DNA from 2 places in the Glutamicibacter sp. MCAF14 genome. Region 1 is predicted to be linked to the other one. Evidence: riboswitches for the same ligand, from Rfam matches in the RefSeq annotation. Region 1 holds a riboswitch; the other holds the start of a gene.
What was found. A riboswitch is a leader RNA that binds a small molecule or an ion and turns the genes downstream of it on or off. The one in region 1 is predicted to bind S-adenosylmethionine.
Positions count from the first base shown of each region.

Region 2: another riboswitch for S-adenosylmethionine. It lies ahead of AB4Y71_RS00665 (flavin reductase family protein); the one in region 1 lies ahead of AB4Y71_RS13120 (O-acetylhomoserine aminocarboxypropyltransferase/cysteine synthase family protein).

Region 1 covers NZ_JBFREO010000005.1:233,089-237,882, forward strand. The annotation lists gene katG (catalase/peroxidase HPI) at 1-467, shown strand, start outside; gene AB4Y71_RS13105 (methylated-DNA--[protein]-cysteine S-methyltransferase) at 565-1,191, opposite strand; gene AB4Y71_RS13110 (RNA polymerase sigma factor) at 1,188-1,685, opposite strand; gene AB4Y71_RS13115 (histidine phosphatase family protein) at 1,806-2,366, opposite strand; SAM riboswitch class I at 2,478-2,572, shown strand; gene AB4Y71_RS13120 (O-acetylhomoserine aminocarboxypropyltransferase/cysteine synthase family protein) at 2,688-4,061, shown strand; gene AB4Y71_RS13125 (CoA-binding protein) at 4,061-4,555, shown strand.
Region 2 covers NZ_JBFREO010000001.1:136,287-141,080, forward strand. The annotation lists gene AB4Y71_RS00655 (PaaI family thioesterase) at 1-70, opposite strand, end outside; gene AB4Y71_RS00660 (long-chain-fatty-acid--CoA ligase) at 86-1,693, opposite strand; SAM riboswitch class IV at 2,069-2,185, shown strand; gene AB4Y71_RS00665 (flavin reductase family protein) at 2,279-2,779, shown strand; gene dnaB (replicative DNA helicase) at 3,435-4,790, shown strand.

The DNA of each region.
Region 1 (4,794 bases):
AGTTCGCCTGGTTGGAGCCAGTCTCCGACGGCCTGCGCAACTACGACTCGGGCTTCATCAAGATGCCAAGCGAGTACCTGCTGATCGACAAGGCCAACCTGTTGGGCCTGTCCGCCCCAGAACTGACCGTACTGGTCGGCGGCCTGCGCGTGCTGGGCAACAACTGGGACGGTTCGAACTTGGGCGTCTTCACCGAGAACCCAGGTGCGTTGACCAACGACTTCTTCGCGAACCTGCTGGAGCCAGGCATCGGGTGGACCGCTTCCGAGGACGAGCAGACCTACCACTCGAAGGACGGCCGCTGGGTCGGTTCCCGCGTGGACCTGGTCTTCGGTGCCAACTCGGAACTGCGCGCTGTCGCCGAAGTCTACGCTTCGGACGATGCCAAGACGAAGTTCGTCAAGGACTTCGCCCAGGCTTGGGCCAAGGTCATGGACTCGGACCGCTTCGAGCTGCGCCGCAAGTAGCCGCTGCTTAGCTGCTAGCTTGCAGTAACAGATGCTGGGCTGGTGCCTTCCGCAGGGAAGGCACCAGCCCAGCATTGTTTAAGATTCGTCTTCGTGCCTAGAACAAGGTTGCCCCCTGTTCAGCGAAGTGAGGGTTCTCCAGTTTCAACAGCTCGCTCTTGGCCTCAAGCCCGCCGAGGTAGCCGCCCAGCGACCCATCGGTGCGCAGCACCCGGTGGCAGGGCAGCACGATGGGAATCGGGTTGGTGGCGCATGCTGAGCCAACGGCACGCACGGCTTTGGGCTTGCCGATCTGCTGCGCCATCTGGGCGTAGCTGCAAGTTTGCCCATAGGCGATCTGCCCGAGCTGAAGCTGCACCTGCCGACGGAAATCGGTGGAGAGCGTCAGGTCCAGGGCCAGTTCGAACCCTTGGCGCTGGCCGGAGAAGTATTCATCGAGCTGCCGGGCTGCGGCATCCAGGCGCTTCGCATCGCGCAGGATGCGCGAACCGAGCTTTTCGGAAAGCAGCTCCAGGATCCGGTCATGGTCCTCGGATTCGAAGGCGACGCGCGCCAGGCCGTTTTGCGTACTGGCCAGCAGCAGGCTTCCCAGCGGGCTGTCGACAATGCGGTAGGCAACATCCACCAGCGCCTGCTCGTGTGCCTGCGCGGCGAGCTTCTGGCCCAATGCGGCAAGGACCGCGGAATCCTCGGTGCCTGGTTCTTGCGCTTTGCTCTTGTTCATGGCTGCTCCCGCCATAGTTCGGATTCTCCCAGGCGGGCTCGCAAGTTCTTGATCCCGTCGGCGCCAGCGCGCCGCGCGGCTGCTTCGCTGCCGGAAATGATTCCGGCGATACCCGCGTAGCTCAGGCCGCCCAGGTACCGGTAGGCAATCACTTGCCGTTGCTTGGGCGGCAGCTGGTTGACCTCATGCCACAACTGCAGATTTTCCAGTTGCGCGCCGGGCCCCGGCCCGGAGTCCAAGGTGCCTTCCAGATCCATTTCGACCAGGCTTTCGGGCTTGTGCTTGCGCAACTCGTCGACGGCCTTGTTGCGTGCGATGCGCACCAGCCAGGCCGCAACGTTGGCATCTTCGGGCAGGTTCGGATAAGCCTTCAGCGCTGCGAGGAAGGTCTCGGACCAGGCATCCTGCGCGCGGTGCTCATCGAGCAGGGCGCGGCAGACCCGCAGCACGTTGAGCCCATATTCTTGGACTATCCGTTCAAACGGTGCTTGCATGGCTCTCCTGGAAGCTGGAGCCCGTCGTGGGCCTTCACCCTGTAAACGTACCGCGGGCCGGTTCCGTGAGCCGGTGCCCACAATTTTTCCCGCACCCCCGGATGGTGGCAAAGCCAGGCGCTAGAGTGCGACCAGATCCAGTTCATCGGCCAGCTGCTGCAATCGGTGCAAGTCAATATCCAGCACTTCACCGTTTTCCACGCCCCGCGCTTCCTTGGTTCCGGCCAGGGCATCACGGATGTTGCGCATAGTGGCGCCGTGGCTGACAATCATGATCTTCGTCCCGGCGTGCGCCTTGGCCAGTTCCAATAGCGTTGGGATCGCCCTGCTCAGGATATCCGCGCGCGGTTCAAGCTGGTCCTTGGCGGCGGCCGTCTCTTCTTCACTCACCTCGGCCATGATCCGGCCCTCCAACGGCCCGAAACCGCGTTCAATGAGTTCGGGGACGGCATCGCCGGTAGCAGCCCCGAGCTGCTCGGCCATCAACGTGGCAGTTTCCTGCGCGCGTTCCAGCGGAGAACCCAGAATCAGGCTCCAGCCCTGTCCGGCCAGCGCTCGCCCTGCCGCGCGGGCTTGCTCGCGTCCGGTCTCGTTCAACGGAATATCTGTGCGTCCTTGCAGGCGTCCTGCAAGGTTCCAATCTGTCTGCCCGTGCCGGACCAGCGCCAACGAAGTCTCCATGGCTCCAGCTTAGTGGTGGCGCTGCGGGTCGAATAATCTGTGAAAATATCCTCAATACGCAACGTTACGACTCATAGTTGGGTCACGAAGGGTCATGTTGCGAAGATTATTACACCATCCCGAGCGGCTGAGAGATCTGGTTCGTTGACGCCGCAGCAACCTGCCACATCCGGTGGCAACGGTGCTACCGCCAGAAACGATGCAGCCGCTTACCCGTTGTCCCACGGCAGGAAGCGACATTGATTCCGGGATTCCTGCCTCGATCGCGACCCGCAGTGCGGCGAGCGCGAACACCCAATCGACAAGGAGTCGTACGCCATCATGGCAGATCACAAGTTTGGATTCCGCACCCGCGCATTGCATGCCGGCGGCACCCCCGATGCCGAGCACGGCGCCCGCGCAGTGCCCATCTACCAGAGCACCTCGTTCGTGTTCAAGGACGCCGATGACGCAGCCAACCTCTTCGCCCTGCAGAAGTACGGCAATATCTACTCGCGCATTGGCAACCCCACCGTGGCCGCTTTTGAAGAGCGCATGGCATCGCTGGAAGGCGGCATCGGCGCGGTAGCCACCGGTTCAGGCATGGCCGCAGAATTCGTTACCTTCGCCGCGCTGGCGCAGGCCGGAGACCACATCGTGGCGTCCTCCAAGCTCTACGGCGGCACCATCACCCAGCTCGATGTCTCGCTGCGCCGCTTCGGCATCGACACCACCTTCGTTTCCTCCAATGACCCAGCCGATTTCGAAGCGGCCATCCAGGAGAACACCAAGGCGGTCTATACCGAGATCGTGGCCAACCCATCGGGCGACATCGCCGACCTGAAGGGCCTGGCCGAGGTGGCGCACCGCCACAATCTCCCGCTGGTCGTCGACTCGACCCTCACTCCCCCATACATCCTGCGTCCCATCGAGCACGGCGCGGATATCGTCATCCACTCCGCCACTAAGTTCATCGGCGGGCACGGCACCACCTTGGGCGGCGTGGTCATCGAATCGGGCAAGTTCAACTGGGGCAACGGCAAGTTCCCCACGATGACCGAACCGGTAGCCAGCTACGGCAACGTCTCCTGGTGGGACAACTTCGGTGAATACGGCTTCCTGACCAAGCTGCGCAGCGAACAGCTGCGCGACTTCGGTCCCTCGCTGCCGGCGCAGTCAGCATTCCAGCTGCTGCAGGGCTTGGAAACCTTGCCGCAGCGCATGGACAACCACCTGTCCAACGCGAAGCAGGTAGCCGCCTGGCTGGAAGCCGATGAGCGCGTCACCTACGTGAACTACGCCGGTTTGGAATCCCACCCGCAGTACGCCCAGGCCAAGGAACTGCTGCCCATGGGCGTCGGCTCGGTCTTCAGCTTCGGGGTGAAGGGCGGGCGCGAAGCCGGCTCCAAGTTCATCGAAGCACTGCAGCTGGCCAGCCACCTGGCCAATATCGGCGATGCCCGCACCTTGGTGCTGCACCCGGCCTCCACCACCCACCAGCAGCTCAGCGCCGACCAGCTGGTCTCCGCCGGTGTGCCAGAAGATCTGATCCGCCTCTCGGTGGGCTTGGAAGACCTCGAGGACATCCTCTGGGATCTGGACCAGGCATTAACCGCTTCGCAAGAAGCTGTCGCTGGTGCCACCGAGGAATTTGCGGCACCGACCTATGACGGCGCTGCCTGCGCCATTCCTGCAGCATCGAAGGGAGCGAACTAATGAGCGCCGCTGAAACCACGTGGGAAGCTCCGGGAGCCGCACAGCGTCTGGAGATCCTGCGCCAAACCAAGACCATCGCGATTGTCGGCGCCTCGAACAAGCCATCGCGCGCGAGCTATTTCGTGGCGACCTACCTGCTGTCCTCGTCCAAGTACAAGGTGTACTTCATCAACCCGGTCCTGGATGAGATCCTGGGCCAGCCGGTTTACAAGTCGCTGGCCGACCTTCCGGAAACCCCGGATCTGGTCGAGGTCTTCCGCAAGCACGACGACCTGCCCACCGTGCTGGATGAGGCCCTGGCCGTAGGCGCGAAGACCCTGTGGCTGCAGCTGGGTTCATGGCATGAGGAAGTTGCCCACCGGGCCGAGGCTGCCGGCATGAATGTGGTGATGGACCGCTGCGTGAAGATCGAGCACGCCCGCTTCCACGGCGGCCTGCGCCTGGCTGGGTTCAACACCGGCGTGATTTCTTCCAAGCGCCAGGTGCTCGCCTAAGCGGTCTTGGATAATCCCACAAGGCAGCTGTGCCACCTTCACGGTGGCATGGCTGCCTTTTGTTGTGCGCAGAAGACTGCAACTAGCAGGATTTTATTTTCGCGATTAAGGAGCAGGCGCACCCGCGTCCACTTGGCTTAATATCCAACAAACCCAAACAAACACAGAAATTGCCAAATATTCACCACATTTTCGCTTGACGATGCCACGCATTCGGGCATAAAGTCATGGAAACACAG
Region 2 (4,794 bases), on a different contig from region 1:
CGAATTCCAAACCGATGCTTTCGGTGAAGCGGCTGGTCTTGTTGGGAATCCGCGGTGCAGTGTTTTCCAATTGGTGATCCTCGGGCTAGTTCGACGTGCTGTCTTCGAGCACCTGGGCGCGCAAGACATTCTTCTGCACCTTACCAGTGGAAGTGCGCGGCAGATCCTGCGGGAACAGAATGGTTCTTGGCACCTTGAAACCGGCCAGCTTTTCGCGGGCGAATTCAATCAGCGTTTGGGCATCCAGGGTGGATCCGCTGGCGCGGATGACATAAGCCACCGGACGTTCGCCCCACTTCTCGTCGGCAATGCCGATTACTGCCAGATCCAGCACGTCCGGGTGCGAGGCCAGCGCCTGCTCCACCTCGATGGTGGAGATGTTCTCGCCGCCGGAAATGATGATGTCCTTGGCACGGTCGCGCACCTGGATGTAGCCATCCGGGTGCATGACGCCCAGATCTCCGGTGTGGAACCAGCCGCCATGGAAAGCTTGGGCGGTGGCGGCTTCGTCGCGGTAGTAGCCGATCATGACATTATTGCCGCGCAGCACGATTTCACCCATGCTCTGCCCATCGGCCGGAACATCGTTCATGTTCTCATCAACAATGCGCGCGGACTCGGCGGTGATCATGCCAACGCCTTGGCGTGCCAGTTTCGCGGCCCGGCCCGGGCCATCGAGCTCATCCCATTCATCCTGGTACTCGCAGACCGTGTACGGGCCGTAGACCTCGGTGAGCCCATAGACGTGGACGACCTCGATGCCCAGCTTTTGCAGCTTGGAGATGATTGCCGGTGACGGGGGAGCGCCTGCGGTGGTGATGCGCAGCGGGGAATCGAGCTGGTGGGCGCGGGTGGAGTCGGCGATGATGGAGCAGACGGTCGGGGCGCCGCACAGGTGGGTGGTCCCCAGATTCTCGATGGCATCCCAAACAGCATCTTCTCGCAACCCGCGCAGGCTCAGGTGGGTGCCACCGGCCGCCGTGACCGCCCACGGGGTGCACCAGCCATTGCAGTGGAACATCGGCAGAGTCCACAAGTAGCGGGTTTGTGCGGTGAAGCCCTGGTGGTGCGCTTCGCCCAAGGAGTTCAGGTAGCTGCCGCGGTGCGAGTAGAGCACGCCCTTGGGCTTGCCGGTGGTGCCCGAGGTGTAGTTCAGGGTGATCGGGGCCCGTTCGTCAGCGATCGCGTAGGGAAGCTTTTCATCGGAGGCTTCGGCCAGCAGCTCATCCAGGGTGGCATCGACCTGGACGTTTGGGCGTGCTCCGTCATATTGGTCATCGGTGATCTCGATGAGGGCATCCAGCGTCGGGTTCTCCCGGCGCAGGGTCTTGGCGTTTTCCAGCAGTTCGGTATCGGCGAGCATCAGCTTCGCCTCAGAATGATCAACGATGTACTGCAGTTCGTGGGCCGAAAGCCGGGTGTTCAGGGCAATGAGCACGCCACCGGCCAGCGGCACGGCGTAGTGCGCCATGAGCATCTCTGGAGTGTTCGGCGCCAGGACGGCGACGCGGTCACCGGGCTCAATGCGTGCTTTGAGCGCTTGGGCAAAGCGGTGCACTCGTGCTTCGAACTCGTTATAGGAATAGCTGCGGGTTCCATGGATGACGGCGCTTTTATTCGGGTAGACCTCGGCGGTGCGTTCCAGGAAGCGCAGTGGGGTCAATTCTGAATGGTTGGCCTGAATCTCTACCATGGTGTGGCTATTCCTCAATCGTCATCGCGGGTACGGTCAACATTAAGCAGGAGTGTGACTCAACGCACTCTGTGACCAATAATGGCATGAACCTCGGCGTCATGCGGAGAAACCAAGTTTCATTACGGTGGGCGGTAGGGAATTCGCGGCAGGGCTCTAGTTTCCGGAAGAATGCTGATCTCATGCCGATTCGGCGGTCGCGGGGCCTTGCTGCGCTCGTCGGCCGGAAGGTTCTAGCGACAACGTCATTCAACGAATAAAAGACTGCCAAATGCGCGCTAGTGATGGGTTGAATCGAACATTTCTTTAAATATTGCGATTTGCGAAGTGAAATGTTTGACGCTTCTTCGTCATGGGCCATATCGTTTTAATCAGAATCAAGAGCATCAGCTATAAGCCCTGGCTTGCTGATCGGCAACCCTCTCAACGGTAGTGGGGTGCTCCAGGTGAGGATTCGGTTCCACACAAAATGTGCTGGAACAAGTACCGCACACGGCGCGGGATATCAGCTCAAGCGGCTTCGGGTAACAAGAAGCCTTAGCTTACGAGCTACTGCGCGGTGGGCAAGACCGAAGGAATCGAGCCATGTCATTGAATCTTGAACTTGACCCGTTGACCCTACGCAAGGTGTTCGCTCAGCATCCCTCGGGCGTAGCCGCCCTTTGTGCTGAATTGGACGGCGAGAAGACCGGCATTGTCGCTTCATCGTTTACCGTTGGCGTTTCCCTTGAACCTGCATTGGTAATGTTCGCGGTGCAGAAATCCTCGAACACCTGGCCCAAGCTGCGCGACGCTGGTCGCATTGGTGTCTCGGTGCTCAGTGAACGCAATGAAGGTGTTTGCGCGCAGATTGCTTCGAAGAATGGCGATCGATTCCGCGGTATCGAAACCACCGGCACAGATCAGGGTGCGCTCTTTGTTGACGATTCCACGCTTTGGCTGGAGACCTCAATCTACAACGAAGTCGAAGCAGGCGATCACTGGGTAGTTCTTTTGGAAGTTCATGGGCACCGCACCTCAGGGCACCTGCCACAGATCTTCCATGATTCGCAGTTCCACTCGCTGCCAGTTCCTGAACTGGTATAAAACTCTCTTAGCTTTCAGCGCCGGCTGGTTCATTTAGTTGATCCAGTCGGCGCTGTTTGTTTTAAGCGCGCGCCTGTTCGCCTCATCGTTACGCACAATAAGTTATCCACCGGACCCTGGGATACGAGGGCCGCCGATTGTGGACTATTCACGGTTTTGACGTATTCGGATGAATTTAATCCGGGATGACTAAGGGTTTTGTGAAACTTCGAGTATCCACAAGGATATCCACAGAACTGTGGACTGGGGGTGGGGAAATGTGCACAAGGAGCGAAAAACCCCGGAAACTGGGTGATTTTGGGTGTTGATAACTCTGGGCGTGATGCCGTGACCTTCAATGAATATACTTTCTGTCCACAGGTGTGTAAACCGAAAAAGCCTAGTCAAATCTATTTTGATGGGTGCAAAGTGGGGTAATCCACAGAGTTCTCCCCAGACAGTGAACAGGGACGTCCACAGGTACAGCGTGGTTATCCACATATTCTGTGGATAATGAGGTTTACGCCTGTTAATAACACCCCTACTGTTGGCTTTGGGAGAGAAATATCCACAGGCGCTTAATATCCAAATGTCCGTGTCGACTGACATGATGGAGCGTTGCCATGAGGCAGGGAGAATTTTTCTCAGCGGGTCAATAGGGATGGAAGTGTCTGCAATGAGTGCTGAGCCGGTTTATGAAGGACGAGAATCCGACGCAGGGCGTAAGCCGCCACAGGATGTTGAGGCCGAAATGTCGGTCCTCGGCGGCATGATGCTCTCCAAGGACGCCATTGCTGATGTGGTCGAAGCCATCCGTGGCACCGACTTCTATCGCCCGGCCCACGAATCCATCTATGAGGCGATTGTTGACCTCTATGGTCGCGGCGAACCAGCTGATGCGGTGACAGTTGCCGACTTGCTGACCAAGCGCGGAGAGATTTCACGCATTGGCGGTGCAGCATACCTGCATAACCTCATCCAGCAGGTTCCAACTGCAGCCAACGCAGGGTACTACGCAGAAATCGTGCGTGAACGTGCTGTGCTGCGCCGATTGGTCGACGCAGGTACCCGCATTGTCCAGATGGGTTATTCGCCAGATGGTGAAGTTGACGCCATCGTCAACGAAGCCCAGGCAGAGGTTTACAAGGTTGCCGAAAACCGCAACAGTGAAGACTACGTGCGCCTCTCGGACATCATCGAAGATACGGTCGATGAAATTGAGAATGCGGCGAATGCTGGTGACGGCATTACCGGCGTACCTACCGGATTCTACGAATTCGATGAACTGACCCAGGGACTCAAGGGCGGCCAGATGATCATCATCGCCGCACGTCCTGCAGTGGGCAAGTCGACCTTCGCCTTGGACTTCGCCCGTTCGGCTGCCATCAGGCACAATATGGCTACCGTCTTCTTCTCCTTGGAAATGGGCCGCAATGAAATTGCGATGCGCTTGCTCTCCGCCGAAGCATCTATCCAGCTCCAAGATCTGCGCAAGGGTTCTGTCGAGGATGCCCAGTGGACCAAAATTGCCACCACGATGGGTCGATTGAACGAAGCCCCGTTGTTCATCGATGATTCTCCGAATATGTCCATGATGGAAATCCGCGCCAAGTGCCGTCGCCTGAAGCAGCGCAATGAGTTGCGCATGATTGTCTTGGACTACTTGCAGCTGATGAGCTCGGGCAAGCGCGTGGAATCACGCCAGCAGGAAGTTTCCGAATTCTCGCGTAACCTCAAGCTGCTGGCCAAGGAACTCGACGTTCCGCTGATTGCACTTTCGCAGCTGAACCGTGGCTCGGAACAGCGTACTGATAAGAAGCCGATGATCTCGGACCTTCGTGAATCGGGCTCGATCGAGCAGGACGCCGACATGGTGATCTTGCTGCACCGCGACGACGTCTACGACAAGGAAAACCGTCCGGGCGAAGCAGACGTAATTATCGCTAAGCACCGTGCAGGTCCGACTAAGACCATTACGGTGGCCTTCCAGGGCCACTACTCGCGCTTCAACAACATGTCCAACGAGGGTTAATCCC